Regions from separate parts of the Nocardia brasiliensis ATCC 700358 genome, predicted to be linked through region 3. Evidence: riboswitches for the same ligand, from Rfam matches in the RefSeq annotation. Region 3 holds a riboswitch; each other region holds the start of a gene.
The links. Region 3 has a riboswitch for cobalamin ahead of O3I_RS07640 (ABC transporter substrate-binding protein). Riboswitches for the same ligand answer to the same signal wherever they lie in the genome.
Positions count from the first base shown of each region.

Region 1: another riboswitch for cobalamin. It lies ahead of metE (5-methyltetrahydropteroyltriglutamate--homocysteine S-methyltransferase); the one in region 3 lies ahead of O3I_RS07640 (ABC transporter substrate-binding protein).
Region 2: another riboswitch for cobalamin. It lies ahead of O3I_RS22040 (methylenetetrahydrofolate reductase); the one in region 3 lies ahead of O3I_RS07640 (ABC transporter substrate-binding protein).

Region 1 covers NC_018681.1:7,136,089-7,146,650, forward strand. The annotation lists gene O3I_RS31695 (hypothetical protein) at 1-199, opposite strand, end outside; gene coaD (pantetheine-phosphate adenylyltransferase) at 255-740, opposite strand; gene rsmD (16S rRNA (guanine(966)-N(2))-methyltransferase RsmD) at 803-1,354, opposite strand; gene O3I_RS31710 (pyruvate carboxylase) at 1,351-4,755, opposite strand; gene O3I_RS46885 (hypothetical protein) at 4,887-5,015, opposite strand; cobalamin riboswitch at 5,154-5,361, shown strand; gene metE (5-methyltetrahydropteroyltriglutamate--homocysteine S-methyltransferase) at 5,511-7,778, shown strand; gene O3I_RS31720 (limonene-1,2-epoxide hydrolase family protein) at 7,845-8,216, opposite strand; gene O3I_RS44215 (DUF1737 domain-containing protein) at 8,376-8,552, shown strand; gene O3I_RS31725 (short-chain fatty acyl-CoA regulator family protein) at 8,671-10,092, shown strand; gene O3I_RS31730 (nuclear transport factor 2 family protein) at 10,150-10,545, shown strand; gene recG (ATP-dependent DNA helicase RecG) at 10,554-10,562, opposite strand, start outside.
Region 2 covers NC_018681.1:4,959,497-4,970,058, forward strand. The annotation lists gene O3I_RS21990 (hypothetical protein) at 1-465, shown strand, start outside; gene O3I_RS21995 (hypothetical protein) at 544-930, shown strand; gene O3I_RS22000 (PLP-dependent cysteine synthase family protein) at 1,031-2,143, shown strand; gene O3I_RS22005 (MFS transporter) at 2,140-3,411, shown strand; gene O3I_RS22010 (ABC transporter substrate-binding protein) at 3,502-4,614, opposite strand; gene O3I_RS22015 (RNA polymerase sigma factor SigF) at 5,192-6,016, shown strand; gene O3I_RS22020 (hypothetical protein) at 6,080-6,391, shown strand; gene O3I_RS22025 (helix-turn-helix transcriptional regulator) at 6,480-7,073, opposite strand; gene O3I_RS22030 (DUF1059 domain-containing protein) at 7,239-7,430, opposite strand; cobalamin riboswitch at 7,615-7,749, shown strand; gene O3I_RS22040 (methylenetetrahydrofolate reductase) at 7,887-8,870, shown strand; gene O3I_RS22045 (hypothetical protein) at 8,961-9,344, shown strand; gene O3I_RS22050 (VOC family protein) at 9,357-9,752, opposite strand; gene O3I_RS22055 (M3 family metallopeptidase) at 9,772-10,562, opposite strand, start outside.
Region 3 covers NC_018681.1:1,717,773-1,728,334, forward strand. The annotation lists gene O3I_RS07615 (NAD(P)-dependent oxidoreductase) at 1-19, opposite strand, end outside; gene O3I_RS07620 (TetR-like C-terminal domain-containing protein) at 46-690, opposite strand; gene O3I_RS07625 (FAD-binding oxidoreductase) at 801-2,249, shown strand; gene O3I_RS07630 (pyridoxamine 5'-phosphate oxidase family protein) at 2,339-3,310, shown strand; gene O3I_RS07635 (alpha-mannosidase) at 3,427-6,447, shown strand; cobalamin riboswitch at 6,594-6,776, shown strand; gene O3I_RS07640 (ABC transporter substrate-binding protein) at 6,796-8,382, shown strand; gene O3I_RS07645 (ABC transporter permease) at 8,388-9,359, shown strand; gene O3I_RS42450 (ATP-binding cassette domain-containing protein) at 9,356-10,562, shown strand, end outside.

The DNA of each region.
Region 1 (10,562 bases), 4.0 Mb from region 3:
CCGCAACGATCCTGACCCGAGCCACCTCTCGCGGAATCGACCTCACAAGCTCGTACAAGAGCGTATCGATCTCCCGAGTCCAACCATGTCCGACCATAGCCGCCCGGTTCACGTCCCCCATTTGACGTGTCAGCTGCCTGATAATCTCGAAATCCGGCCCCACCATGACGAACTCGGTTCCAGCAGAATCCGATCCCATTCGATCTCCGTCCGTATCAGCGCGGTGACTTTGTGCGACGGAGGCAGCGGTTCGATCAGCTTTTGCGGTCGGCGAGGCGGGTTAGGAGGCGTTTGTGGACCGAGGGGGGGAGCATGTCTACGACGTCGCCGCCGAAGGCTGCTACTTCTTTGACGAGGGAGCTGGAGAGGTAGCCGAAGGCGGGGTTGGTGGCTATGAAGAAGGTTTCTACGCCGGAGAGTTTTTTGTTCATCTGCGCCATTTGCAGTTCGTAACCGAAGTCGGTCGCGTCGCGCAGGCCCTTCACGATCGCGGTGACGTTCTGCTCCTTGGCGAAATCGACCAGCAGCCCGTACCAGGACTCCACCCGGACGTTGGGCAGGTGCGCGGTCGACTCGCGCAGCATCTCCATGCGCTCGTCGACGCTGAACATGCCCTGCTTGTTCTTGTTGATCATGACGGTGACAACGACCTCGTCGAACTGGGCCGCGGCCCGGGTGAAGACGTCGATGTGTCCGTTGGTCACGGGGTCGAAGGACCCGGGGCACAATGCTCCAGCCATGGTCAGACGCTATCGTGTCGACCCGCCGCACACCACAGCGGGTGCGCCAGGCCACACCGCGGCTATTCGAACGTCGCCGACTCGATCCGCGTCTCCCCGTATTTGCGCGGCTTCAGCGCGGAATACCCTGCGGGCCAGACGATCTCCGGTGACCGGATGGATCGCTCCACCACCACCAAGGCGTCCGGGCGCAGCCAGCCGCGGGTCAGCGCGCGCAGATCCGCGAGCACCGCGTCGGTCTCGACCGCGTACGGCGGATCGGAGAGCACCAGGTCGAATTCGCCCGCACCACCCAGTGCCAGCACCGACGACACCGTGCCGAGACGCAGTTCCGCACCGGGCAGTCCGAGGTCGGCGATGTTGCCGCGCACGATCGCCGCGGCCTTGCGATCGGATTCGACCAGCAGCGCGTGCGCGGCGCCGCGCGAGAGCGCCTCCAACCCGAGCGCCCCCGACCCCGCGTAGAGGTCGAGCACTCTGGCGCCGTCGAAGTCGATCCGGGCGTCGAGCGCGCTGAACAGCGCCTCGCGCACCCGATCGGAGGTCGGGCGGGTACCAGCGGGCGGCACCCGCAGGCGCCGCCCGCCCGCCGTCCCGGCGACGATCCGCGTCATTCGGCCGCGGACTCGCGCAACGCCAGCTCGATCAGCAGATCGCCGCCTTCGACCTGCTGCACCTGGCCGATCGCGACCCGGCCGACGGTGCCCGCGCGCGGCGCGGTGATCGCGGCCTCCATCTTCATCGCCTCGATGGTGCCGATGGTGTCCCCGACCGCGATCGAATCGCCTTCGGACACAGCCAATGTCACGACTCCGGCGAACGGGGCGGCGATGTGGCTCGCGTTGCCCTTGTCCGCCTTCTCCGCGGCCGGGATCTCGCTGGCGATGGACCGGTCCCGCACCGCGACCGGGCGCAGCTGCCCGTTGAGGATGCACATGACCGTGCGCATGCCGCGCTCGTCGGGTTCGGAGATGGCCTCGAGGCCGATCAGCAGCGTGACACCCTTCTCCAGCTGCACGCGGTGTTCCTCACCGTGGCGCAGGCCGTAGAAGAACTGGTTGGCCGAGAGCCCCATGGTGTCGCCGTACTTCTCCCGGTGCGCGAGGAATTCGGCGGTGGGCGCGGGGAACAGCAGCCGGTTGAGGGTGGCCCGGCGCTCTTCGGAGCTGCCCGCCAGCCCTGTCTCGTCCGCGGCGGTGAGCGGGGTCTCGGGCTTGGCCGGGCCGCGGCCTTCCAGCGCGCGGCTGCGGAACGGCTCCGGCCAGCCACCCGCCGGCGTGCCGAGTTCGCCACGCAGGAAACCGATCACGGAATCGGGGATGTCGAAGCGACCGGGGTCGGCGGCGAAGTCCTCGATGTCCACACCGGTGCCGACCAGGGACAGGGCCAGGTCGCCGACCACCTTCGAGGACGGCGTCACCTTCACCAGCCGGCCCAGCAGCCGGTCGGCCGCAGCGTATTTGGCCTCGACCTCTTCGAACCGGTCACCGAGGCCGAGCGCGATGGCCTGCTGGCGCAGGTTCGACAGCTGACCGCCGGGGATCTCGTGGGTGTACACCCGGCCGGTCGGGGCGGGCAGCCCGGATTCGAACGGCGCGTACACCTTTCGCAGCGCCTCCCAGTACGGCTCGAGATCGCACACGTTCTGCAGGTTCAGTCCGGTGTCGTGCTCGCTGTGCGCCGCGGCCGCGACGATCGCGGAAAGCGCGGGCTGACTGGTGGTTCCGGCCATCGCGGCGCTGGCACCGTCGACCGCGTCGGCGCCGGCCTGCCAGGCGGCGAGGTAGGTGGCCAGCTGACCGCCGGGGGTGTCGTGGGTGTGCACGTGCACCGGCAGATCGAAGTTGCTCCGCAGGGCCTTGACCAGAGTCGCCGCGGCGGGAGCGCGCAGCAGTCCGGCCATGTCCTTGATCGCGAGCACGTGCGCGCCCGCGTCGACGATCTGCTCGGCCAGTTTCAGGTAATAGTCCAGGGTGTACAGGGTTTCGTCCGGGTTGGACAGATCACCGGTGTAGCTGAGCGCGACTTCGGCGATGGCCGTGCCGGTTTCGCGCACCGCGTCGATCGCCGGGCGCATCTGGTCGACGTTGTTGAGCGCGTCGAAGATGCGGAAGATGTCGATGCCGGTCGCGGTCGCCTCGGAGACGAACGAGCGGGTCACCTGCTCCGGGTAGGGCGTGTAGCCGACGGTATTGCGGCCGCGCAGCAGCATCTGCAGGCAGATGTTGGGCACCGCTTCGCGCAGCAGAGCCAGGCGCTCCCACGGGTCCTCGTACAGGAACCGCAGCGCCACATCGTAAGTCGCACCACCCCACGCCTCGATGGACAGCAGTTCCGGCGTCAACCGCGCGACGTGCCCGGCGACGCCGAGCAGGCCGTTGGTGCGCACCCGGGTGGCGAGCAGGGACTGATGCGCGTCCCGGAAGGTCGTGTCGGTGACGCCGACCGCCGCCTGAGCGCGCAGATCCCGCGCGAAACCCTCAGGGCCCAAACGCAACAGCCGCTGCCGCGAGCCGTCCGGGGGCGGCACCGACAGGTCGATGGCGGGCAGTTTGTCGTGCGGGTACACCGTCGTCGGCCGTTCACCGTGCGGCTTGTTCACGGTGATGTCGGCCAGATAGTTCAGAATCTTGGTGCCACGGTCGGCCGAGCCGCGCAGCGTCAGCAGTTGCGGCCGCTCATCGATGAACGAGGTGGTGACCCGGCCCGCCTTGAAGTCCGGATCGTCGAGTACCGCCTGCAGGAACGGAATGTTGGTGGTGACGCCGCGGATGCGGAATTCGGCCAGCGCCCGCCCGGCCCGCGCGACCGCGGCCGGGAAGTCGCGGCCGCGGCAGGTGAGCTTCACCAGCATCGAGTCGAAGTAGGCACCGATCTCCGCGCCGAGGTTGGCGCCGCCGTCGAGCCGGATGCCCGCGCCGCCGGGCGTGCGGTACGCGGTGATCCGCCCGGTGTCCGGGCGGAAGCCGTTGGCCGGGTCCTCGGTGGTGATCCGGCACTGCAGCGCCGCGCCGCGGATGGTGACCTTGTCCTGGCTCAGGCCGAGATCCGCGAGTGTCTCGCCGGCGGCGATGCGCAGCTGCGACTGCACCAGGTCGACGTCGGTGATCTCCTCGGTCACCGTGTGCTCGACCTGGATACGCGGGTTCATCTCGATGAAGACGTGATTGCCTCGCTCATCGAGCAGGAACTCCACCGTGCCCGCGCAGCTGTAGCCGATCTCCTTCGCGAAAGCCACCGCGTCGGCGCAGATGCGGTCGCGCAGTGCGGGATCCAAGTTCGGTGCCGGTGCGAGCTCGATCACCTTCTGGTGCCTGCGCTGCACCGAACAGTCGCGCTCGAACAGGTGCATCACGTTGCCGTGCTGGTCGGCCAGGATCTGCACCTCGATGTGGCGCGGGTTCACCACCGCCTGCTCGAGGAACACCGTCGGATCGCCGAAGGCCGATTCGGCCTCGCGCGAGGCGGCCTCGATCGACTCGCGCAGCTGCGCGGGCTCGGCGACCCGGCGCATGCCGCGCCCGCCACCACCGGCGACCGCCTTGACGAAGATCGGGTACTCCAGCTCCTGCGCGGCCGCGAGCAGTTCGTCCACGTCCGCGCTCGGCGCGCTGGAACGCAGCACCGGCAGGCCCGCGGCCTTGGCGGCGGCGATGGCGCGCGCCTTGTTGCCCGCGAGCTCGAGCACCTCGGCGGAGGGGCCGATGAAGGTGATGCCCTCGCGGGCACAAGCCGCCGCGAGGTCCGGGTTCTCGGACAGGAAGCCGTAGCCGGGGTACACCGCGTCGGCGCCCGCCGACTTCGCCGCGTCGATGATCGCGTCGATCGAGAGATAGGCCCGGACCGGGTGCCCTTGCTCACCGATCTGGTACGACTCGGCCGCCTTCATCCGATGGACCGAGTTGCGGTCCTCGTACGGGAAGACGGCTACCGTCCCCACGCCGAGTTCGTAGGCCGCACGGAAGGCCCTGATGGCGATCTCGCCGCGGTTGGCGACCAAGACTTTCGTGAACATTGGCCTAAGGTACCCGGCTGCGCGCATCTCACAGACACTGATGCAGCCTTCGCAGGGATCTTCACAACAGCACAGGGCAACGCTGCGAAGTTGCGTTCACCGGGCCGTCACAGATCCGGCCCGCCGCCGAGCTATGCCCAGCGCAAGGTCCGGTGCCGCAGCCCACCGCGGAACTGACCGACGGCGAGACCGAACATCAGCCTGCGTTCTTCGGCGACCAGGCCACCGGTGAACGGCACCCGCACGATCTGCGACAACACCGCCCGCAGCCGGATTTCCGGCAGGCAGTTGTCGGTACTCCCTGGTGACGCGCCCGGGCACACCACCGCGAGCGGCCTCGGCCTATGCTGGTACGCGCAGCTGGTTCACCGATGCGCGCGAGATGGAGCCCCGACGACGCGCACGGAGCCGAGTTCGGCCGCCCGGAAACGGGGGGCCGGGCGAGAGGGAACCCGGTGGGAATCCGGGACTGTCCCGCAGCGGTAAACAGGAACGAATGCCGTCACGAGCACTGGGTACCCCAACCCGGAAAGCGACGGTTAGTAGGTCGGCCGACAACGGCCGGTGCCTGTGAGTCCGAAGACCTGCCAGCCGTGCCGGGTACGCCGTATCCGGCGACCACCGCCTCGTGGATTTGGGCGTGCGGTTGCACCAGTGCTGCAGTGTCGGGCTCCCTTCGTGGTCGGCCGGCTCGTCAGCCGGTGACCGCGCCGCCCGTATGGCGATGGTCCACGACTCAGCACTGGAGAGACATCGTGACTGTTGTACATCAGACACCGTTCACCGCAACGGTTCTCGGGCTACCACGGGTGGGGCCGCGACGTGAACTCAAGCGGGCCACCGAATCCTACTGGGCCGGCAAGATCGACGCCGATCAGCTGCACGCCGTCGCGCGCGAGCTGCGGCAGGCCCAGCTTGCCGAACTCCAAGCGGCAGGCCTGGATTCGATTCCCGTCGGCACCTTCTCGTACTACGACCAGGTGCTCGACACGGCCGTACTGCTCGGCGCGCTGCCACCGCGGGTCGCCGGCATCGCCGACCCGCTGGATCGGTACTTCGCGGCCGCGCGCGGCAACGAGACCGTCGAGCCGCTGGAGATGACCAAGTGGTTCGACACCAACTACCACTACCTGGTGCCGGAAATCGGTGCGGACACCGCGTTCTCGCTGCACCCGGAGAAGCTCCTGGCCGAGGTGCGCGAAGCACTGGACCTGGGTGTCGCGGCCCGGCCGGTGGTGATCGGTCCGGTCACCTTCCTGAAGCTGGCCAAGGCCACGGGCGGCGCGGCGCTGGACCGGCTCGCCGAACTGGTGCCGCTCTATCGTGACCTGCTCGCACAGCTCGCCGCAGCCGGCCTCGGCTGGGTCCAACTCGATGAGCCGATCCTGGTCACCGATCTCACTGCGGCCGAAATCGAGCTGGTGCGTAGCACTTACGCCGAACTCACCGCCTCGGCGGAGCGTCCCGCGATCCTGGTGGCGACCTACTTCGGGCACCCCGACGCCGCGCTGACCGCGCTCGCGAGCACCGACGTCGAGGGCATCGCGCTCGACTTCACCTCCGGCACCGATGTTTCCGACGTCGCGGCGGTGCCCGCGCTCTCGAGCAAACTGCTCGTCGCCGGCGTGGTCGACGGACGCAACGTGTGGCGCACGGACCTCGACAAGTCGCTGACCACCCTCGGCACCCTGCTGGGTTCGGCTGGGTCGGTGGCGGTTTCGACGTCGAGCTCGCTGCTGCACGTGCCCTACACCCTGGCCGTCGAGACCGGGCTGGACGACGCGCTGCGGTCGTGGCTGGCGTTCGGCACCGAGAAGGTCGCCGAGGTGCGGCTGCTCGCGACCGGCTTGACCCAGGGCACCGAGGCGATCAGCGCCGAACTGACCGACACCCGTGCGGCACTGGCCTCGCGCCACACCGACCCACGACTGAACGACGCACAGGTCCGTGCCCGGCTGGCCGCGCTCGGCCCGGACGCCGTCACACGCGCACCCGCCGAGGAACGCCGTGTGCTGCAACAGGATCGGCTGCAGTTGCCGCCGCTGCCGACCACCACGATCGGCTCCTACCCGCAGACCTCGGCGATCCGGGTAGCCCGGGCCGAGCTGCGCAAGGGCGAGATCGACCAGGACGAGTACGTCCGCCGGATGCGGGCCGAAGTCGCCGATGTCATCGCGCTGCAAGAACAGCTGGGCCTGGACGTGCTGGTGCACGGCGAGCCGGAGCGCAACGACATGGTGCAGTACTTCGCCGAACAGCTCGACGGCTTCGCGGCCACCGAGCTGGGCTGGGTGCAGTCCTACGGCACCCGCTGCGTGCGGCCGCCGATCCTGTTCGGCGATGTGGCGCGCCGCACGCCGATGACCGTCGACTGGATCAGCTACGCGCAATCGCTCACCGACAAGCCGGTCAAGGGCATGCTCACCGGGCCGGTGACCATCCTGGCCTGGTCGTTCGTCCGCGACGATCAGCCGCTCGGTGATTCGGCGCGTCAGGTGGCACTGGCCATCCGGGACGAGACGGTGGACCTGCAGGGTGCGGGCATCCGGATCATCCAGGTCGACGAACCCGCACTGCGCGAACTGCTTCCGTTGCGCAAGGCGGATCAGCAGGCCTACCTCGACTGGTCGGTGCAGTCGTTCCGGCTGGCGACCGCGGGGGTCTCCGACGCCACCCAGGTGCACACGCACCTGTGCTATTCGGAGTTCGGCGAGGTGATCGACGCGATCGCCGGCCTGGACGCCGACGTGACCTCGATCGAGGCGGCACGCTCCCGGATGGAGGTGCTCGACGATCTCAACGCGGCGGGCTTCGATCTCGGGGTGGGGCCGGGTGTCTACGACATCCACTCGCCGCGGGTGCCCAGTGTCGAGGAGATCACCACCTCGTTGCGGGCCGCGCTGAAAGCCGTTCCCGCCGAACGGCTCTGGGTCAACCCGGATTGCGGACTGAAGACCCGCGGCCAGGCCGAAGTGGCAGCGTCACTGCGCAACATGGTCGCCGCCGCGGCCGCGGTGCGCTGAGCACCGCGATCACGCATTGACAGCGCAGCGCCTCCTCCCGGTTCGGGAGGAGGCGCTGGGCCTCTTTCAGAGGTCGAAAGCCTTGTTGATGGCACCCATGTCGAAGTAGTCGCGCCAGGCGGTGATCGCGCCGTCGGATACTTCGAAGACGCCGGTGACCGGGAGCGGAATCGCACGGTCGGCGGTGCGCAGGGTGTCGGTGCGCTCGTTCATGACCAGGTTGCCGGCCGCGACCTGGTGGTGGATGTCGAAATCGACGCCTCGAAAGGTGGCCAGGAATCCGACGAGGAAATCACGGATCGCGGCCCGGCCGACCACCGGCTCCATCGGAATGTTGTGGTAGACGGCGTCTTCGGCGAAGAAGGACGCGATGCGGTCCGGATCGGGGTCCGACCAGCTCCGGCACATGGCACGGACGAGTTCATCGGGGCTCGGCATCGACTTGGCTCACTTTCGTTCGAGGACGGCACGCGCCGCGCACCCCCGATTCAACCAAGCAAATGCTCGGTTCGGAACCCCCGCGCCCACTGGCCGGACCTCAGTCTCGGTGTCGCACACGGATATCGACTTGTCCGCGGCACCGCCTAGGCTGACCGGATGACCGATCAACCCCTGCGCTACCGATTGATCACCGGCGTCGACGACGCGACGTTCTGCGAGCGGATCAGCGCCCTGCTCGATCAGGGCTATCAGCTGCACGGCTCGCCCGCGGTGACGTTCAACGGCACGGACGTGATCGCCGCACAGGCCTTGATCTGGGGTAGCGACCAGTAGCCTCTTCGCATGCTACGCAGCTGACATCTCGGACAAAACACCTCGCAGTGACATATTTTCGCAACGAACAAGCGTGGATATGCGATGTTTGCGAAGGTGTGGGGCTACCATCTTGCACGTGCGGAAGATGTACGCGGGTGCGCGGCTGCGGCGGTTGCGCGAGGAACGCCGGCTCACCCAGGCGGCGCTGGCGAAATCGCTGGATCTCTCACCCAGCTATCTCAACCAGCTCGAACGTGACCAGCGCCCGCTCACCATCCCGGTGCTACTGAAACTCAACTCCACCTTCGACCTGGACGTGCAGTTCTTCGCGGCGGACTCCGATGCCCGGCTCGTCTCGGATCTGCACGAGGTGCTGATCGATGCCGCGGGCGGGCACACCGCGCCGCTCACCGAAGTGGAGGAGCTGGCGACCAGACAGCCCGACGTCGCGCGGATCGTCGTCGCGATGCACCGGCGACTGCGCGCCGCCACCGACCAGCTGGACCTGCTCTCCGCCCGGGTGGACACGCCCGCCGGCACGCCCGGCGTGCCCATGCCCTACGAGGACGTGCGGGACTTCTTCTACGACCACCACAACCACATCCCGCAGCTGGACATCGCCGCCGAGCAGCTCTTCGAACAGTCCGGGCTGACCATCGGCTCGCTCGATCGCCAGCTCGCCAGGGTCGCGGAGGAACGCGCCGGGGTCACGGTGCTGGTCCGCGGCGACGGCGCCGATCCCACCATCCCGAAACGCCACTACGATCCCGAAACCCGCACGCTGACCCTGGCTCGGCGACTGCGGCCCGGCCAGCGCGCCTTCCAGATCGCGACCACCCTCGCCCTGCTGCTGTACGGCACCGAACTCGACGGCGTGCTCGCCGAAACCCCATCGCTCACCGGCGAATCCCGCACGCTCGCCCGCATCGGACTGGCCAACTACTTCGCGGGCGCATTGGTGCTGCCCTACAGTCGCTTCCTGCGCTCGGCCGAGGAGTTGCACTACGACATCGACCTGCTCGGCCTGCGTTTCGAGGTCGGCTTCGAGACCATCTGCCACCGGCTCAGCACCCTGCAACGGCAGGGCCAGCGCGGCGTGCCGTTCTTCTTCGTCCGCACCGACCGGGCGGGCAATATCTCGAAACGCCAGTCCGCCACCGCTTTTCACTTCTCCAGGGTCGGCGGTAGCTGTCCGCTGTGGGTGGTGCACGAGGCGTTCGCCTATCCGGGCCGCATCCTGACCCAGATCGCCGAGATGCCCGACGGCAGGCGCTATCTGTGGATCGCGCGCACCGCGATGACCGCGCCGCAGGGATTCGGTACCGCGACAAAGAATTTCGCGATCGGGCTGGGCTGCGATATCGAATACGCCGACCGCCTGGTGTATTCCTCCGGACTGCAACTGGACGACCCGGCGACAGCGGTGCCGATCGGCGCGGGCTGCAAGGTGTGCGAACGCCCCGCCTGCCCCCAGCGCGCCTTCCCGCACATCGGCAGCCCCCTGGCCGTCGACGAGAACACCAGCACCGACCTCCCCTACCCCCGCATCGGGCACTGACACGGGACGTTCCATTCGTCCAAGCCACCCACTCGAGCGGGGCCTACCGTTGCACTCATGGCTACCACACCCACGACCGGCGCACTGCACGATCGTCTCGTGCCGTTGCTCGACGCATGGATGGCGGCCATCGTCGCCAACGATGCGGCACGGATCGGCGAATTCATGACCGACGACTGGACGATGGTCTCCGAAAACGGGATCACCAGCGCCCGGGACTTCCTGGGGTTCATCGCGTCCGGCGCGCTCACCCATTCGGCGATGCAGCGGGTGGGCGACCCGGTGATCCAAAGCCACGGCACGGTCGCGGTATTGACGGTCCGAGTCACCAATACCGCGCACTACCAAGGTAAACGGTTCGACGCCGACGAGTGGACCACGGACGTCTATGTCGAAACCCCACAGGGCTGGCGCTGCTCGCTCAGCCACATCACCGCGGTCGCGACGGTTTAGGGCCGAGCTCACGACTT
Region 2 (10,562 bases), 3.2 Mb from region 3:
AATCCACCGTTCAGCCATTACGGGCGGAGCCCGGAACCCGCCGAACAGAGCGTGGACACCCCCGGACTGGTGATCCGGCCCGACAAGGGCGTGCTGCTGGCGTGGACCGGTATGGACAGCGCGAACAACCTGAACGCACGCTATATCGGCGTCAATGTGCCGCCCGGGCGCGCGACCTTCAGCGACCGGCTCATCGGCGGCCCGAATCTGTTCCCCCTCGGCGGCCGCTACGTGGCGGGCTACACCGGCAAGAACACCAACCTCTACTTCCTCTTCGGCGTCGACAACCTGAACGAGGGGCAGACCGAGCGGTGGAAGTTCGCCGATACCAGCCCCTGGCCGCCCGCGGTCGCGACCGTCAACGGCGTCACCTACGTCGCCTGGTTCGGCACCGACGGGCAGAACAAACTCAACTTCGCCGACCTCGGCTCGATGCCGACGATCTACCGCGGCGGCAGCGGCTAGGGCAGGCCCTGGGCCGGGGACCGCACTGGGGAGCCACACATCCCGGCACCGGGTCGGGTTCGGCTATGGTTGGCGCTTGTGACCGTGCGAGTCGAGGCACCACGCAGGCGAGGCATCGCCGTCGTGTTCGCGGCGTCCGCGCTGTTGCTCGCCCACGCACTGTTCATGTGCGTGCTCGGCCTGCCGGGCGTCTCCGGTACCGCGCAGGCACTGGTGGCCGCGGACAAGACCCTCGGGACGATCCACCACGCGGAGGCCCCCACCGACGCGCACGATCAGGGCTGCCTGATGAGCATCCCGCAGCGCGCCGCCGAACCCACCGCCACGACCACCGCCGTCGACCTCGACCACGCTGACGCACAAGCGGATCCGAGTCGGCCGTGGCTCGCCGGCTGGGGAACATGGCGGATCGCCGCCCCCGACGGACGCGGCATTCTGCGAAATCTCTGTATCGATCGCTGCTGACGACCAACCCCGCCGGCCGCCGACCTCGGCGCGCCGGCCCGCGGGTTCGTCCGATACAGCACGGCATCTCGGATGCCGCTTCGACTCTAGGAGATCGCTCATGTGCAGTGCCGTTGTCGATCGTGTCGTCTTGTCCGCCAACCATCTTCACCCCCAGGAGCAGAGTCGCCGCCGACCGGCGACGCTCGTCGGGGACACCCCGGTGCTCTGGATCGGGGAACCGTTCGCCACCGCGGGCCATGGATTCTGGGCCAAACTCGAGGCCCACAACCCCGGCGGGATGAAGGACCGCCCCGCGCTGCACATGGTCGAACGCGCCATCGCGCGCGGCACACTGCGGCCGGGCGCCGGAATCGTCGAATCGACCAGCGGCACCCTGGGTTTGGGGCTGGCGCTGGCGGGGATCGTGCATCGCCATCCGGTCACGCTGGTCACCGATCCCGGGATGGAGCCGATGCTGCGGCGCATGCTGGCCGCCTACGGCGCCACCATCGACGTGGTCACCGAACCGAGCCCCGTCGGCGGCTGGCAGCAGGCGCGTCGCGATCGGGTCGCGCGATTGCTTGCCGCCCAACCTGATTCGTGGTGCCCCGACCAATACAACAACCCGGACAACGTCGACGGCTATCAGTCGCTGGCCTTGGAACTGCTCGCCCAGCTCGGGCACATCGACGTCCTGGTGTGCTCGGTCGGCACCGGCGGCCATTCGGCCGGGGTCGCGCGGGTGCTGCGCCGATTCCAACCGGACCTGCGCCTGGTCGGCGTGGACACGATCGGGTCGACCATCTTCGGACAACCCGCGGCGAGCAGGCTGATGCGCGGGCTCGGCTCGAGCATCCATCCGGCCAATGTCGACTATCCGGCCTTCAGCGAGGTGCACTGGGTGGCCCCGCACGAAGCGGTCTGGGCGGCACGAACATTGGCCTCGACGCACTATTGCAGCGGCGGCTGGAGCGTCGGCGCGGTGACCCTGGTCGCGGGCTGGCTGGCGCGCACCCAACCGGCCGGCACCCGGATCGCCGCGGTGTTCCCGGACGGGCCACACCGCTACACCGACACCGTCTACAACGACGAATACTGCGCCGAGCACGGGCTTTTCGATCAGCCGGTGCCGGCCGAACCCGACCTGGTCGACGATCCGCACGCACAGGTGGTGCGGCACTGGACGCGCTGCACCACCGTCGTCGCGCCGACCACGGCGCTCGCCCGATGAGCGGATGGTGGCGCCGCTGGGCCGCTTTCGACCGGCCGAGTCAGGTGCTGATGGTCAACCAGTTCGGCATCAATCTGGGTTTCTACATGTTGATGCCCTACCTCGCCGCGCATCTGTCCAGCGGACTCGGGATGGCGGCGTGGACGGTCGGTCTCGTGCTCGGCGTACGGAATTTCGCGCAGCAGGGCATGTTCCTGGTGGGCGGCACCCTCGCCGACAAGTTCGGTTACAAGCCGCTCATCGTTGCGGGATGTGCCTTGCGCACCGCGAGTTTCGCGCTGCTGGCACTGGCGGACACCTTGCCCGCCGTGTTGATCGCCGTGGCGGCGACCGGCTTCGCGGGCGCATTGTTCAATCCGGCGGTGCGCGCCTACCTCGCCGCGGACGCCGGGGCCGAACGCCGGGTGGCGGCCTTCGCGATGTTCAATATCTTCTATCAGGCGGGCATTCTCGCGGGGCCGCTGGTGGGATTGGCGTTGACGGCGTGGGATTTCCGCGTCACCGCGGGGGTGGCCGCGGTCGTGTTCGCCGTGCTCACCGCCGTTCAGCTGCGCTGGCTGCCCACCCGCGACCTCGACCGAGCGGACGACGGTGCGTCGGTGCTCGCCAATTGGCGTACGGTGCTGCGCAATCGACCGTTTCTGTGGTTCGCGATCGTCATGGTCGGCTGTTACGTGCTGTCCTTCCAGGTCTACCTGGCGCTGCCGCTGCAAGCCGGAATCGTCAGCGGCTCAGCGCAGTCCGGTACCGGGCTGATCGCGGCGATCTTCGCGGTCAGCGGCGTCGTCGCGCTCGCCGGCCAGCTGCCGGTGACCAGCTGGCTCGCGCGGCGCGGCGGCTCCGGTCGCGGGCTGGTGGTCGGCATGGCGATCATGGCCGCCGCGTTCGTGCCATTGCTGTGTGCACCGAACACGGGGGTGCTCGGCGGCAAACCGGTCGCCGTGGCCGCCCTCCTGCTCTGCGCCGCACTCCTCGCCCTCGCGACGGCGGCCGTATTCCCTTGCGAGATGGACACTGTCGTCTCACTCGCGCGCGGCCGGATCGTGGCCACCCACTACGGCTTCTACAACACGATCGTCGGCACCGGCATCCTGCTCGGCAATCTCACCACCGGTGCCCTCTTCGACGCGCTCACCGACGCCGGTCGCCCGGCCCTGATCTGGGCCGTCCTCACGGTGATCGGCGCCGCCTGCGCGCTGGCCCTGTGGACGCTGAACCGGTCCGCGCCGCCGACCCCGGCACGCGTCGAGGTCGCCGCACGCCGCTGACTCACCGCACCCCTTCTGATCCACCGCACCCCGCCTGGCGCAGCGGGTGCGGGGACTCGGAAGGGGTGCGGCTGCTTCGGATCGCCCCGGCTACTCGGCGGGGTGGGTGTGCAGGACGCGGAAACGCTCCGGTCTGGCCGGGTCCCGATCGACGACCTGGATCGGCGCACCCGCCCACTGCCAGACATTCAGGCCGGGTACGCGCGCGAAGCGGATCGACCCGCGGGTGCCTTCGACGGCCACGCGAGCCCACGACGCCGCGACCTCGGCACCGGGCGTGCGCAGCACCTCGGCGAGGACGGTGATCGTGTCGTAGCCCTCCAAAGCGACGAACAAGGGTGCGACGCCCAACCGCGCACGCAAGCGGGGCTCGACTCGATCGCCGAGGACGCTGAGCCGCTCCGGCAGGTAGCGCAGGAACGGAATTCCGGCTCCGGCGGCACCCAGCGCCTTCGTCCATTCAGGGAACTCCGGCTGCCCGGCCGGGGCGCCGAGCAGAATGTCGTCCAGGCGCGAATCACGCCGGACCGCTTCGACGATCGGCACGGCCGGGTCCGGGTGGCCGACCAACAGGAGCAGGGCGGTCGCGCCCTGCTCGATCAGCGCGTCGCAGAGTGCCGCCGGGGTGTGCACTCGGGCATCGAACTCGAGCACGGCACCGCCGCGGGACGCGAAGGACTCCCGCAGAATCCGCGTCCCCGCAGCCCAGTAGACGCTGGGTTGAATGGCTACCGCGATGCGGTCGCGGCCTGCGCGGACCAGGAAGTCCGCGTAGGTCTGCCAGCCGAGAGATTGAGGTGGGGCCAGCCGCGCGACCCGGTCGGTCGGCTGCTCGACGAGTTCGTCGAGAACCGCGGACGAGCACAGAAACGGCAGGCCGAGCGCGTCGGCTCGAGCGGCCGCGGCACGCGCGACCACGCTGTGATATTCCCCGGCCAGGGCCGCCACGTCGAGGCGAGCGAGTTCGTCGACGGCCGCGACGGCCCGCCGCGGATCCGCCGCGGTATCGCGGACCACCAGTTCGAGCGGTCGCCCGAGGATCCCACCCGCGATATTGATGTCCTCGATCGCCAGCTCCAGCCCGGCGAGCAGGTGTGCGCCGGCTTCGACCCAGCCGGGCCGGGTGCGGGGAACGAGAGCGCCGATCCGGACGGATCGCGGTGCCGGGCGCACCTGGGTGACCATGCCGGGTATTTCACCCACGACCGCCGATCGCAGGCAACCGAATTACCGCAGGCGCGCGTCGGCACCGGCACACGGGATGATCGTTTCCGTCGACGGCGGCAAAGGCCGTATGACCACGGGCTTACAGATCGTCCACTCTCGCTGTCCAGGATCTCGGCCTGGCGCGGCCTCGAAACTGAACGCGACGATGCCTCCGAAGACCAGCGCCAAGGCCGCCGCCGCCCCGAGTATCGGGCGGACCAACGGAAGCCTGGATTGCCGAGCCAGCTCTCGCGCGTGTCGACGGTGCGATCGCGACCACCACCAGATCAGTAACAGTTCCCTCATCGCGCAGTCCTGCCCCTCGCCTATATGAACTGAATCGCGCTGGCGAGCAACGTGTTACGCGACGCCACCGGCCCGCAGCCTGCGGTCGATCCGCAGCGGCCCATGCGTCGGTTTTTCGTTTTTCGGCTGGCGCTACGGCAAGACTTCGTTATCGGGACAGACGCCACCCCTCGGTGACTGGGACGCTGAACTGAGCGACGTGTCGAATGAGGGCGTTCAACCAGGAGCAGTGCCTCACGGCGAACTCGTCGCATACGGAAGGTTCCCCATGACCATCCAGTCTCCTGCCGCCGCCCGCCGAACTCGCCCACGTCGCGCCCGCGGAAACGATTCCTACGATGGCATCGAGCCAGTGCTGGCAGAACTGGCGGACTTGCCCGGCGGCTCGCCCGAGTACGAGCGGCTGCGCGCCGAGATCCTGCGGCGGTGCCTACCGCTGGCCGAGCACATCGCCCGGCGATACACCGGCCGCGGCGAGAACTACGACGACCTGTTCCAAGTCGCGAGCCTGGGACTCGTCGCCGCCGTGGACCGCTACGACCCGGCCCGCGCGACACCGTTCCTCGCCTTCGCCGTCCCGACGATCATGGGCGAAGTCCGCCGCCACTTCCGCGATTTCGGCTGGTCGGTGCGAGTTCCACGGCGCACCAAAGAAATTCAGCTGATGCTCACGCCCGCGGTGGAAAGACTCTGTCACCGGCTGTCTCGGATGCCCACCGCCCTCGAACTCGCCGTCGAACTCGACGTCGATCTGCTCGAGGTGACCCAGGCGATGCTCGCCGCCAACGCCTACACCAGCGATCCGCTCGACACCTCGGCGCACGACAGCGACAACGACTACGCGCCGAGCGCGGCCGACCTGCTCGGCGCGGAGGATCCGGGCTATCAGCTGACCGACGACGCGCTCGCCATCGCACCGCTGCTGGACGAACTTCCGGCCCGCGAACGGCTGGTCCTGCATCTGCGGTTCTTCCGCGGACAGACCCAGATCCAGATCGCCGAACGGCTCGGCGTCTCCCAGATGCAGATCTCGCGCATCCTCACCAAGACGCTCACTCAGCTGCGCGAAAGCGCACTGCCGGATGGCGATTGACGTCGAGCGCAACCAGATAGTCGCGGCCACAGCATGTTTGAACGCCGTGCAACGGGGCTTACGGTGGGAAAGACGATCGGGACGGTAGGTATGAAGACCAAAGAGATCACCGTGCGGGTGAAAAAGGGCCAGTGGCGCGACCTCAGCGCGGCGGCCGACTGCGCGGGCATGCGCGTCGAGGACTATATCCGCTGGAGCGTAAAGCTTTTGGCGCTGCAATCCCGGCCGGACAGCAACCCGCACCCGGCGTCCACCGCGCGCCCCGAGCCGCGTCGGCGAGCGCGTGCCGTGCTCGATCGACCCGAGTCGACGGCGTGGGAGGAGTGCTTCGCGGAGCAGCTGTCGCACCGTCTCGAACAGTTCCGCGACGATTGACACCCCGATGCCGCGGCGGCGAACCGCGCACCCGGTTCGCCGCCACCCGCGGCCGCGGCCGGCCGAGCGCAACCATGGAGAAATGTGCTCAGTTGTTCAGGGTGGTGTGCGGGGATCGACCGTAGATCCGGCGGTAGGACGCGGCGAAGCGACCGGAGTTCGCGAAACCCCAGCCGATGGCGATGCCGGTGACCGTCGCGCCGTCGGCGGGCACGCAACTGTCGAGTTCCTGATGGGCCCCGCGCAGTCGCAGGCCGCGCAGATAGGCCATCGGAGTGGTGTGCAATTCCTGCTGGAAGGCCAGTTGCATGGATCGCACCGACACGAACCCGGCCGCGGCGATATCGGCGATCCCGACCTCTTCACGCAGGTTCGCCTTCATGTACGCCACCCCCAACCGCACCGAATCCGCCGCCGCGCTGACCATTGCGGGCTCCGGCACGGGCAGTTCGGCGACGGGCAGGACGGCGTCGACGCAGGCCGCCAGATACTCGGCCGCGGGGTCGGTCAGGCCCAGCGCGACGGTCGTCGCCTCAACGCTGCGCTGATGCTCGAGCACCGTACGCACCAGGCGGACGGCCGCCATATCCGGGGCGGGCCCGGCGAAGCCGGGGGCGGTCACCACCCGCAGGAATTCCTCGATCGCCGGGATGTCCCGGCCGTCGAACCTCGTGCTCGTCATTGCCTCACCATCCGATCAACCCCCGAACGGTCGCCTCGGCACCTCCCAAGTTCCGCACTGTCCACCCTACGCATCGCCGTCACGCGGCACGCGCTGTCGAAACTCCGCCGGTCGGCGCCACCGCGGCCCGAATGCCGCGGTCCACCAGACGCCGGTGCCGACGATCTAGGTGGTGACCTTCTCGTCTTCGAGCGACGCACGGATCTGCGCGCGCAGCTCCGGTCCGTCTTCGTGCCGATGCACGGAGATCGCGTGCTCGCTGGCGGCTCGCACGACTTCGTCTTCCTCACCGGCGATGGTGAGCGTGCAGTTCGTTTCGCTGGGGAACCTACGGCAGTCGGCTACTTTTCTCGTCATGGGACGAGCCTCCTGAGAGATCAATATTGCTGGTCTCTACGGTAGACCTCCCAGGTCACCGGGGTCGCGAAAGTAGAAATCGGAGTGGGTGGGGCCGGGCGCGCTTGGCGCGCCTCGAGGTCGTCGCTTATATTCGCGAGCACAACTGGTTCGCCGGAGGTGGAGTCGAGGAGCCCCTGATCCACCGGCCGGTGTCGAGTTCGGGCCGCGTTCACGCGAACCCGGACGAGAGGGAACCCGGTGCGAATCCGGGACTGTCCCGCAACGGTGAATGGGCGCGCCCATGAGTCCGAAGACCTGCCGATTGTGCCGGGTACGCCGTATCCGGCGGTCGTCGCCTCGTGGATCGGGCGTAACGCCGAGTGGACCCGGGCACGGGATTGATGCTTCGAGGGCTCCGTCAGCGTTTCGCCCATTATGGGTGGTGGCCACAGGGCGCTACCACGGAGTTCATCAATGCTGAACCCTCACAAGAGTTTTCCCGCTCGCATCGCACCCGCGGTGCGCGGCGTGCCGTCGGTCGTGCAGAGCTTGCGCCTGCACTCGCGGCAGCGGGTGCCGTTCTCGGTGGAGTTCAATCCGCCCCGCGACGCCGCGGGGGAAGCGCGACTGTGGCGCGCGGTTCGCGAATTCGAGCGCATGCATCCGGCGTTCGTCTCGATGACCTACGGCGCGGGCGGTTCGACCAAGGACCGGACCGCGCGGATCACCGGCGCGCTGGCGCAGGAGACCACCTTGCTGCCGGTGGCGCATCTGACAGCGGTCGGGCACAGCATCGCCGAACTGCGCGCGCTGGTCGGCTCCTACGCCGACTACGGCATCCGCAACATTCTGGTGCTGCGTGGCGACCCGCCGGGCGATCCGCTCGGCGAATGGCACAAACATCCCGAGGGAGTCGAGTACGCCGAGGAACTGGTGCGGATCGTGCGGGATCTCGGCGACTTCAACGTCGGGGTCGCCTCGTTCCCGCAGCTGCACCACCGCTCCCCCGACCTGGACACCGACACCGCGTTCCTGGCCGCGAAACTCCGTGCCGGAGCGGATTATTCGATCACCCAGATGTTCTTCGAGGTCGACCATTACCTGCGTCTGCGCGACCGCCTCGCGGCCGCCGATCCGGAGCAGGGGGCCAAGCCGATCATTCCCGAGCTGATGCCCGTCACGTCGCTGCGCACCGTGGCGCGGGCGGAGGAACTCAGTGGTCGCGCGCTGCCCGAGCCGATCATGGCGCGACTGCTCCGGGCGGCGGGCACCGGCCCCGAGGAGAACCGCGCCGCGGTTCGTGAGGTCGGGATCGAACTCGCCACCGAACTCGCCCAGCGACTCATCGACGAGGGCGCACCCTGCCTGCACTTCATCACGTTGAACTTCGCCAAGGCGACCACCGAGGTGCTGACCAACCTGGGCTACGCGGTGACCGCCGCCCCGCTGAGCGCCTGATTCACCCGGCCGCGTGGGGGGACGTGGCGAAGTCCCGGTTCCGCGAGGACACTGAAGACGAATACCGTATTCGTCCCGAGGAGCGATGTGATGGCAGCCGAGAGGCCTTTTGGGATCGATCCGGAAGATTTCGAACGCGCGCTGCGGGAGGCGGGAATCGAGATCCGCGACCTGCTCGGCAAAGCCGGTCAGTACGTCGACCGCGCCGGAGTGAACACGCTGGCGTCGCTGCTCGGCCAGTTCGTCCAGCCGGAGCGCCCGCGCGCGGCGAAGCCGGAGAGCGAGACCACCGGCGAGACCGGCAGCGGCGTCTGGGTCATCTACAGCATCAACGACGCGGGCGAGGCCCGGGTCGAGCAGGTGTTCCCGAGCGAACTCGAGGCCCTGCGCGCCCACCGCGACAACACCGACGAACGCCGCCGCGTCCGCTTCCTGCCCTACGGCGTCCCCGCCACCGCCCTCGACTCGCTCTGACAGCGCTGTCGTTCAGTCCGCGGTGGCGACCTTCCAGAGGTGACCGTCAGGGTCGCTGAAGTGACCGTCGTAGCCGCCCCAGTCGGTGGCGGCGGCCGCCTTCGTCACGGTGCCGCCCGCGGCGGTCGCCGCACGGATGACTTCGTCCACCTCCGCCCGGGATGCGGCGAGAAAGTGGAACGAGGTGCCGCGGAAGCCGGTGCCCGCGGCGGGCACACCCGCGTCCGCGGCGACGACGTCCCATTCGTACAGCGCCAACGACGACGACCCGGCGCCGAGCCCGCACCGGACGAACCCCGGGAACTCCTGCTCGACCGTGCAGCCCAGGCCCTCGACATAGAACTTTTTGGCCCGGTCCACATCGGCCACCCCGAGCATGACGACGCTCAACTTCAATTCGACAGTCATGCTGGTCAGACTAGGTGACTCAGGGGGTGGGTGCGGGCGAGTCGGGGGCGTGGTCGAGCCAGGTCGCGAAGGCGTCGAAGGTGAAGGGGCGGCCGAGGAAGTCGGCCACCAGATCGGCCGCGTCCTTGGATCCGCCGGGGGCGAGGACGCGGTCGCGGTAGCGGCGCGCCACCGCGGGATCGAGTAGGTCGGCGGGCTCGAATTCGGCGAACAGGTCCTTCGCGATGACCAGGCTCCAGAGATAGGTGTAGTAGGCGGACGTGTAACCCGCGAGATGGCCGAACGACGCCTGGAAATGGGTGCCGGGCAGCACGGCGATCAGGCCGTGGCGTTCCATCGCGTGCCGGACGGCCGTGGTGTGGTCGGCGGGCCGATCGCGGTGCAGCAGATACGACACCGCGGTGTAGCCGACCTGGGTCTGGATCTGGATGCCCTTGCCGAAGTCGGTTGCGGCGCGCATCCGCCGCACCAGCTCGGCGGGGATCGCGGCCCCGTCTTCGTCGACCGCGAACCGGCCCAGAATCGTGGGATCCCAGGCCCATTCCTCGAGCATCTGGGACGGCGCCTCGACGAAGTCCCACTCGGTGGCCACGCCGGAGAACCGTGCCCAATCCTGTTGTCCGGCAAGCACATGATGCAGAAGGTGCCCGAATTCGTGGAACAGCGTGACAACCTCGTGGTGTTCCATCAACCCGCGGGAGAAGTTGCACACCAGCACGCCTTCGGGCAGCAGCCGGGCGGCGATCCCGCCGACGAGCTCGAATTGCGCCGCGTGCTTGTACTTTCCGGCGCGCGGGTGCAGGTCGAGGT
Region 3 (10,562 bases):
CGAATACAACAAACCTCATCTTGCTTCTCCCACCGGCTGATACAGCTAATTGTCAGTTTTCTCGGTCGCGCCTTGCGGTCGCGCGCTCGCATATCCCGTGAGCAACGGGATGACCAGGGAATCGATCACCCGCTCGAAATATGCGCCCTCCATTGGTTCTTCCTTGTCGAGCAGGCGATAGAAGATCATCGCGGGCACGACGTCGGCGATGAGTTCGGTATCGGCTCCCGCCGCGATCTCGCCGCGTTCACACGCCCGATCCACAATGGCGGCGTAGGCCGCCCGGCGTGGCTGCGAGATGACCCGTTCGACGGTTTCGCGCAATTGCTTGTCGCGTTTGATCGCCGAAGCGATCGCGGACAGGATCGAATCCCGTTGGCTGCTCGGGTCGAGATACATGGCGCCCACGGCGATCAGATCCGAACGCAGGCTGCCGGTGTCGGGCAGCGGCTCGTCCCAGCTCAGCGCCTGGATCGCGTCGCGGACCAGTTCCGACTTGTCCTTCCAGCGTCGATACACGGTGGCCCGCCCCGCGCCGGCTCGGGCCGCGACGGCGTCCATGGTGAGCCGGTCGTAGCCGACCTCGGGCAGGATTTCGCTGACGGCAGCCAGCAGTGCGCGATCGCGATCCGGATCCCGGGGCCTACCACCGGGTTTCGCCTTGGGTTCGCCGCTCTGTTGTGTCGACACACCGACAGAGTAGCGGTGTGGGAGTTACGAAACAAGCGTGTTCTGTATCGCATCTCCAATTATGAAACGAGTGCGTATCGTTTCGTAATGAACCTCGTGGAAGGAATGGAATGAGTGCAGGTCAGGACGGTAAGGGTGGGTCGTTCGAGCTGAGCCGCCGCCGCTTGCTGGTGGTCGGCAGTGGGCTCGCGGTAGCGGCGTGCACGACCGACGGGTCCGGTACGGAAGCGGCCCCCGGTGACGATTCGAAGCTGCGATCCGCCGTGCGCGGCCGGGTGCTGCTGCCCGGTGACGAGGGGTTCGACCTCGCCCGTAAGCCGTGGAATCTGACGGTCGACCAGTCGGTGCGCGCCGTCGTCGAACTCGCCGACGCCGAGGATGCCACCGCGCTTGTGCGGTATGCCAAAGATGCTGGCAGTACGTTGGCAGTCCAACCGAACGGGCACAATCCCTCGCCGGCGGTGAACGGAACGATTCTGGTACGCACCAAGCGGCTGAACGAGATCCGCGTCGATCCGGTCGCGCGCACCGCCCGGGTCGGCGCCGGCGTCTCCTGGGGGCAGGTGCAGGAGATCGCGAGCTCGCACGGATTGACCGGGGTGGCGGGCAGCGCGCCGGGCGTCGGCATCACCGGGTACACCCTCGGCGGTGGATTGAGCTGGTTCGCCCGCAAATTCGGCTGGGCCGCCGACAGCGTCACCGCGTTCGAGATCATCGACGCCGACGGACGCACCCGGCGGGTGACGGCCGAGACGGAGCCGGATCTGTTCTGGGCCCTGCGCGGTGGTGGCGGCGATTACGCCCTGGTCACCACGATCGAGTTCGGACTGCACCCGGCTCCCGCCCTGTACGGCGGCAAGGTGCTGTGGTCCGCCGACCGGGCGCCGCAGGTGATGGCCGCCTTCCGCGAGGTGACCGCCACGGCTCCGGACGAGCTGACGCTCTGGTGGAGCCTGCTCCAATTCGACGGCGCCCCACCGATGGTCGGCCTCGACGTCACCTATCTCGGCGACGAGGCGGCCGGGCAGGCGCTGCTGCGTCCGTTCGACGGCATCGACGGCAAGATGCGCGATACCCGCAGGGTGCTGCCGATCGCCGAATTGGGCACCATCACCGGAGAACCCGCCGAGCCCAGTCCGATCCGCTCGCAGATCGAACTGCTGAACGGGCTCACCGACGCGGACGTGGCGGGCCTGCTGGCCAAGCCGATGGCGCCGGTCGCCGCGGTGCAGGTACGTCATCTCGGCGGCCGCCTCGCGCGCGCGTCCGACACTCCCGCCGGCGCCGTCGCGGCCCCCTACTACATCGGCCTGATCGCACCCGAGGTCACGCCGGATATGGCCGCCGCCAACGCGACTCGAATGGAGGACTACCTCACCGCCCTCGGTTCGTCCCGCAGCCGCCGGACGCCGCTGACCCTGCTGGGTCCCGGCCAGGCCGCCGCGGACGCCTTCACTCCCGACACGCTGGCCCGGCTGCGCGATATCAAGCGCAGCGCGGACCCGCACGGTGTGTTCCGCAGCAACTTCCCGGTCCTCGACCCGAAGTCCGGCCGCTGAATCACCGACCGTAGTGGCCGCAGCCGCGGCTGCGGCCACCCGGTTCTCGATGTCAGTACGAATTGCCGTTCGAAAAGGGGGATTACGTCATGTCGTATGCTCTCCACATCAATGGTCACACCCGGGGCGGGGTGGTGACCTGGCCCGACGAGATCGATGACATCCTCGGCGGCGACCTCACCGCCGGTCTCGTCTACTCCACCCCGGCAGGGGGCGCGGTGGTCACCGCGGTCTCGCCCATCGGCCTGCGCGATCGAGCCACGGGGACAATAGGTTTCACCACCTCGCTCGGCATGGGCCGCAAACTGGACCGGATCGAACGCGAGCCGAAAGTGGCCTTGGCCTTCCACAGCCGCGAACACGGTCTCGGCGATCCCGCCAATCGGCGCTACGTGCTCGTGCAGGGCACGGCTCGTTTCGATCCCGAACCCGACCGGGGTGTGCTCGACGAGATCGGCGCGAAGTCCGCACCCTTCATGGGCGAGCGACGCCGCGGTGCCTTCTGGGACCGATGGCTCAGCGCCTATTACGACGATCGCGTGCTCGTCGAGGTCACGGTGACCCGGATCGTGTGCTGGCCCGACCTGCACGCCGCCGAGCGGCCCGTGGTCTACGGTGCGCCGCTACCGGTCGAGCAGGTGCCGCCGCAGATCCGTCCGGCGAAAGGCATCGTGCCCCGGGTGGACGTGGTGAAATCCGCGAATCAGATTGCGCGACTGCCTTATCGGCTGCTCGGCTACCGGGATGCCGACGGCTACCCGATGGTGCTTCCGGTCGAGGTGACCGGAAGCGGCGAAGCCGGTATCGAGCTGTTCGCGCCGCGCGGTCTGCCACCCGGCGGTCGCCGGGCGGGCCTGCTCGCCCACTCGTACAACCCCAAGCTCGTCGGCGTCGAGATCGGTCAGTACACCGGTTGGCTGGAGGCCGACGAGACCGCCGCCGGATACGCGCCGCATACCCGCTCGGTCATCAAAGCGCCGGCGAGCGGCACGATCATGATGCTGGTGTTCGGATTCCTGGCCCGGCGCAGGTTGAAGGCGCGCAGACGACGACAGGCGTAGCCGGCCCGCCCGCGCCGCCGAACCGCCGTTTCCCGGGAATTCACGGCGGGCACAGCACCATCACGGAGAATGGGGCAGATCGATGATCAGCGCCTGATCCGATGGGAGCCACCGCTATGCACGACGACCGTCGATTGATCGAAGATCGCCTCGGGCGAGTACTCGGCGAACGGATCACACCCGCGATCTACGGCGCATCGGTGCCGATGCAGGTGTCCATCTGGGTCGCACCGGACGAGCCGGTGCCGGTGGCCGAGGGTTTGGCCGCGCCGCGGACGCCCACCGCACCGGGCGCGGCCTGGGGTGCGCCGTGGGGCACCAGCTGGCTCACGGTCGAGGGCACCGTGCCGGCGGCGTGGGCGGGCAAGACCGTCGAGGCGATCATCGACCTCGGCTTCGACCGGAACATGCCCGGCTTCCAGTGCGAGGGCCTGGTGTATCGGCCGGACGGGTCGCCGGTGAAGGGGTTGCACCCGCGCAACCAGTGGGTGCGGGTGGGGTCGCCCGCGGTGGGCGGCGAGCATGTGCTGCTGCATGTCGAAGCGGCGTCGAACCCGATCATCCCGTTCTTCGGGCCGACGCCGCTGGGCGACAAGTCCACCGCGGGCACCGAGCCGCAATACCGGCTCGGCCGAATGGATCTCGCGGTCTTCCACGACGACGTCTGGCACCTGGTGCAGGACCTCGAGGTGCTCGGCGAACTGATGCACGAGATGCCCGAGGATCCGGCCCGCCGCTACGACATCGTGCGCGCGATCGAGCGCGCGCTGGACGCCATCGATCTGCAGGACGTGCCCGCCACCGCCGCCGCGGCGCGCGCCTGCCTGGCCGAGGTGCTGGCCCAGCCTGCGATTCCGTCGGCCCATCGGATCTCGGCGGTCGGGCACGCGCATATCGACTCGGCCTGGCTGTGGCCGCTGCGGGAGACCGTCCGCAAGGTGGCCCGCACCACCGCGAACATGACTGCGCTGCTGGCCGATGACCCCGAGTTCGTCTACACGATGTCGCAAGCGGCGCAGTACGACTTCGTCAAACAGCAACGCCCGGAGGTCTATGCGAAGGTCAAAGCGGCTGTGGCCGAAGGGCGGTTCGTGCCCGCGGGCGGGATGTGGGTCGAGGCGGATACCAACATGCCGGGTTCCGAGGCGATGGCGCGTCAGTTCGTGCACGGAAAGCGGTTCTTCCTGGCGGAGTTCGGGATCGAGAACGAAGAGGCGTGGTTGCCGGACACCTTCGGGTTCGCCGCCGGACTGCCTCAGATCATCAAAGCGGCCGGATCCAAATGGCTGCTGACACAAAAGATTTCCTGGAGTCAGATCAACAAGTTCCCGCATCACACCTTCCTGTGGGAGGGCATCGACGGCACCCGCATCTTCACCCACTTTCCGCCCGTCGACACCTACAACTGCTCCATGGCAGGTCGTGAGATCGCCCATGCCGCAAGGAATTTCAAGGACAAGGGACGGGCGTCGATGTCGCTCGCGCCGACCGGCTGGGGTGACGGCGGCGGCGGGACGACGCGCGAGATGATCGCCAAGGCGGCCCGGATGAAGGACCTGGAAGGTTCGCCGAAGGTGTTGTGGGACAAGCCTGCCGACTTCTTCGCGCGGGCCGAGGCGGAGTACCGGAACCCGCCGGTGTGGGTGGGGGAGCTGTACCTCGAGCTACACCGTGCCACCCTCACCAGTCAGGCGAAGACCAAGCAGGGCAACCGGCGCAACGAACACCTGCTGCGCGAGGCCGAGCTGTGGGCCGCTACGGCGGCGGTGCGCAAGCAGGCCGAGTACCCGTACGACGCGCTGGACCGGCTCTGGAAGACGGTGCTGCTGCACCAGTTCCACGACATCCTGCCCGGCTCGTCGATCGCCTGGGTACATCGGGAAGCGGAGCGCACGCACGCGGCGGTGACCGCGGAGCTGACCGCGCTCATCGAACAGGCGCACCGGCAGCTCGGCGGCGATCGGGCGGGACCGAATGTCTTCAACCCCGCGCCGCACGCCTGGTGCGCGGTGCCCGCCGGCGGTGCGGGACCGCAGCAGCCGGCGGCGCCGGGCACGGTGGTCGAGCGGGCCGACGGCGGGTTCGTGCTGGACAACGCCCTGCTGCGGGTGGAGATCGACGCGCGCGGTCTGGTGGTGTCGGTGTTCGACCGCGCCCAGCAGCGCGAGACGCTGCCGCCGCAGACACCTGCGAACCTGCTGCAGCTGCATCCGGATCTGCCCAACTCGTGGGACGCCTGGGATGTCGATCTGTTCTACCGGAACCGGGTCACCGATCTCACCGACACGGATTTCGTGGTGGCGGAGACGGATTCGCCGATCGATGCGGTGGTGCGGGTGGGCCGCTCGTTCGGTTCGTCCAAGATCGAGCAGACGCTCACGTTGCGCGCGGGCGCGCGCAGCCTCGACATCGACACCCGCGTCGACTGGTACGAGACCGAGAAATTCCTCAAACTGGCCTTCCCCCTGGACATCCACGCCGACCGCTACGCGTCCGAGACCCAGTTCGGGCACCTGTACCGGCCCACGCACATGAATACCAGTTGGGAATACGCGAAGTTCGAAGCCTGCAATCATCGGTTCGTGCACTTCGCCGAACCCGGCTGGGGTGTCGGGCTGGTCAACGATTCCACCTACGGCCACGACGTCACCCGGACCGTCCGGCCCGACGGCGGGACGACGACAACGGTGCGGGCTTCGCTGTTGCGCGCGCCGCGGTTCCCCGATCCGGAGACCGATCACGGCACCCACGACTTCCGGCACGCTCTGTTGCCGGGCGCCTCGATCGGGGACGCGGTCGCCGCAGGCTATCGCATCAACCTCGCCCGCCCGACCGCCGGCGTCGCCGACCCGGTCGCGCCCCTGTTCACGGTCGACAACGACGCGGTGGTGACCAGCGCGGTCAAACTCGCCGATGACGGCAGCGGCGATATCGTCCTGCGCCTCTACGAAGCGCACGGTGGGCGGGCCGACGCCCTGGTCACCCCGGATTTCGAGACCACCGGCCACCAGGCGTGCGATCTGCTGGAACGGCCGCTGCCGGGCGAAGGTCCGGCACTTGCGGAATCGGGCGGAGTTCGCCTGCGGCTGCGGCCTTTCCAGCTCGTCACGCTCCGCTTCACGCGTCCTGCGGGATAGACCGGGGTGGCCCCGCGCCGGGGTGTAGCGGCGCGGGGCCATCGTGGCTGCCGGTACACGCTCCGGCACGCTCCACGGTAACCCCAAAATATTTATTAGGGAAGCCGAACTCGCCGAGTCGTGGCGAATCCCGAGGTGAAGCTGCGGTTTCGCGGCCCGGGCCTTGTAACGTTCTGATCGGCGTAGGGAACACCGGTGCGAATCCGGGGCTGTCCCGCAACTGTCACCGAGGAGCAAACCGCCAGTTCATGGCCACGACCTGCCCAGGTTGGAAGGCCGGCGGTGCGCGTCGAATCGGGAGCCAGGATACCTGCGCCGCGGTAAGGGACGAACACCACGAGGATGGCGATGCACAACTCCACATCGACCGCGCCCGCATTCGGGCGGCGGCGGTTACTACTGGGTGCGACCGCGCTGGCAGCGGTCGGCGGCGCGTGGGCGCTGACCGGCTGCGATAGCGGCGCGAACCCCGGCGACGCACCCGATGGCCCACCCCGGCCCGGCGGGCGGTTGCGCACGGCGATCGCGGGACGGTCGGCGACCGCCGATGTGCTCGACCCCCATCAAGCGGGCAGTTCGGCGGGCGGCGCGGTCTCCAAGAACGTGTGGGACAAGCTGGTGGCCTACAACAACGACCTCACCCTGCGGTACCGCTTGGCGGAATCGTTGCAGCCCAATGCCGATGGCAGCGAGTGGCGGATCGCCCTGCGTCCGGGCGTGCTCTTCAGCGACGGCACACCTCTCACCTCCCGGGACGTGCTGTGGAGTTTCACGCGCATGCTGGACCCGGCGCGCAAGTCCTCCGGTGACCTCGCCATGGTCGACATGGCCCGGACGCGTGCCGACGGCGATCTCGGCGTGGTGGTGGCGATGAAAACGCCGCTGGCGGACTTCGGTTCGGTGCTGGCGGGCTGGTACTGCTACATCGTCAAGGACGGCACGACCACCTTCGACGAGCGCACCCTGCCGGTGGGCACCGGACCCTTCGCGCTGGTGCGGTGGTCGCCCGGTGACCGAACGCTGTTGCGGCGCAACGAGCGACACTGGGACGGTCCGGCCCTGCTGGACGAGGTGGAGATCATCCAGATCGCCGAGACCGAGGCCAGGGTGAACGCCTTCCTCTCCGATCAGGCCGATGTGGTGCACGAGGTTTCGTACCTGCAGGCCAGCAATCTGTCCAGCGATCCGGACGTCTCGGTGATCGTGCCGCCCGCCGGGTTGATGGGCGCCTTCCAGATGCGGGTGGATATCCCGCCGTTCGACGACGTGCGCGTACGGCAGGCGATGCGGCTGGCGGTGGACCGGCAGGCGATGGTCGACTCGGTGTACTACGGCTACGGCGAAGTCGGCAACGACGTGTACGGCAAAGGCGCGCCCTTCTACGCCGATTCGCTGCCGCAACGCACCTACGACCCGCAGCGGGCCCGTGAATTGCTGCGCGCGGCCGGGAAGGAAAACCTCACGGTCGCACTGCAAACCGCCGACGGCATGCCGGGCATGCTCGAATCCGCGACCCTCTACGCCGAGCAGGCGAAGGCGGCGGGGATCACCATCCGCCTCGAATCCGTGCCGGCCGACACCTATTTCTCCCAGGTCAGCGGAAAGTTCCCACTGACCCACATCGGCTGGTGGAACTACAGTCTCGACTACTTCTACGGCCAGACCATGACCAGTACCTCGCCGAGCAACGGCACCGGCTGGCAGCGCCCGGAGTGGGACACGAAGTTCGCGGCGGCGCGCGCGGCGATGGACCCGCAGCTCCGCCGCCGGCTCTACCTCGAACTGCAGCAATCGCTCTGGGACGAGGGCGGCTACATCCTGCACAGCTTCGCGAAACGACCGGACGCGGCCAGGCCGTTCGTGCGTGGCGTGCGCAACGGGGTACCCGGCACGGACGACTGGGCGAACTACGCCACGACCTGGCTGGCCCGCTGACGGTCGTGCTTCGCTATGTCGCACTTAGAGTTTGCGCGGGCATCGCCGTGCTGCTCGGCGTCGCCCTGATCGTGTTCGGTCTGTTCGAGACGCTGGATTCCGATGCGGCCACCGTCATCCTGTCCCGGGAAGGCGGTGGCGATCCGGCGCCCGCGCAATTGGCCGCGCTGCGTGCCCAATTGGGCCTGGACCGGCCCGCGCCGGTCCGATTCGCGGAGTGGGCGGGCGATTTCGCGCGGGGCGACTTCGGCGATTCGCTGATCTCCGGGCGTCCGGTGCGCGAGGTGCTGCTCGGCAGATTCGCCAACAGCGCGACATTGGCGCTGCTCACCGCGGCGTTGCTGGTGCCACTGGCGATCGGGCTCGGTCTGGCGGCCGGCGCGCGGGCCGGTTCGCGGACCGATCGGGTGATCAGCGTCGCCGCGCTCACCGCGGAGTCGGTGCCGTCGTTCGTGTCCGGTGTGCTGCTGGTGGCGACCGTCTCGCTGACTCTGCATCTGCTACCCGCCGTCTCGCTGCTGCCGACCGGCACCAGCGTCTGGGAGCGACCGGAGATCCTCGTGCTGCCCGTGACCTGTCTGCTGATCGGGTTGTCGCCACACCCGGTGCGCATGGTGCGCGCCCAGACCGCCGAGGTGATGGCCAGTGAGTACATTCTGACCGCGCGGCTCAACGGAATCGGTGGTGCGCGCTTGTTCTTGCGGCACGTCGCGCCCAACGCGGTCTCGGCGTCGATCCATCCCCTGGCCGGTTCGGTGGTCGGGTTGATCGGCGGCGTGGCCGTGGTGGAGACGCTGTTCGTCTATCCGGGCCTGTCGCAGGAGTTGTTGCGCGCCATCTCCGCTCGTGATTTTCCGTTCGTCCAGTCGACGGCCGTCCTGCTGGCGGCCTTCGGCATCGGTGTCTACCTGCTCGCCGACCTGCTCGCGTTGCTGGTGAGTCCGCTTGCGCGGCAACAGATCGTGGCGGGCCGATGAGGCAACTGCGGACGGGGTGGACGGTGATCGCGCTCGCCGTGCTGCTGGTGGCGCTCGCCGGTCCGCTCTGCGCGCCGTACGCACCGACCGCCGCGCACGGCCGGCCGTTCCAGCCGCCGAGCGCGCGCCATCTGCTCGGCACCGACGTGGTCGGGCGCGACGTGCTGTCCCGGGTCCTGCACGGTGGCCTGTCGCTGGTCGCGATCGCCGGGCTGGCGCTGCTCGTCGCCTACAGCCTCGGACTCGGGCTCGGCCTGGTCGCGGGGCTGCGCCGCGGCGCCGACCGCTGGATCATGCGGCCGGTCGACGCGATCGTCGTCGTGCCGTGGTTCCTGCTGCTCGCGGTGCTCGCGACGGCGATCGGCGCGGGGCCCGCCGCGATCGTCGCGGCGACCACCCTGGCGTCGGTGCCGTGGATCATCCGCATCGTGCGCACCGCGGTGCTGGAACTCGCGGGTACCGGCTACGTCGAATCCGCGCGCGCCCGGGGCGAACCCCTGTGGCGGCTCGCACTGGTCGAGGTGCTGCCGAATCTGCGGTCGGTGGTGCTGGCCGATGCGGGTGTACGGATGTCGATGACCATCTCGATGGTCGCGGTGAGCGGGTTCCTCGGGCTCGGGCTGCGCCCGCCCGCAGCGGACTGGGCGTTGATGATCACCGAGAACCGGCCCGGCTTCGGGCGGCAGCCGTGGGCGGTGCTCGCACCGGCGTTACTGATCATGGTGCTCGTGGTGTCGATCAACCTGGTGGTGGATCGTATGCTCGGCGCGCAGCGTGCGCCGCGGGGCAAGGTGGTATCCCCCAGCCGGGCCGGCGCTTCCGGTGTGCGAGTGGATCGGCTCACGGTGTGGGATCGCGCGGATAACCTTTTGCTGCACGATGTTTCGGTTCACTTGCAGACCGGCCGCGGCGTAGCCGTGATCGGCCCGTCCGGCGCGGGCAAGACGACGTTCGCCCGCGCGGTGCTCGGTGCGCTGCCCGCCGGGCTGCGGGCCGAAGGAACGATCGAAGTCGGTGCGGCACAAGGGGAGCGGCGGTCAACCGGATATGTGCCGCAGGACCCGGCGTCCGGTCTCAATCCCTCGTTGCGGATCGGCACCGCGATCCGCGAGATCGCCCGGCTGCACGGCGATTCAGGCGACGGTGTCGGGCAGGCCTTGCGCCGCGTCGGCCTACCGGCGGACCGCCGCTTCCGGCGCCGGT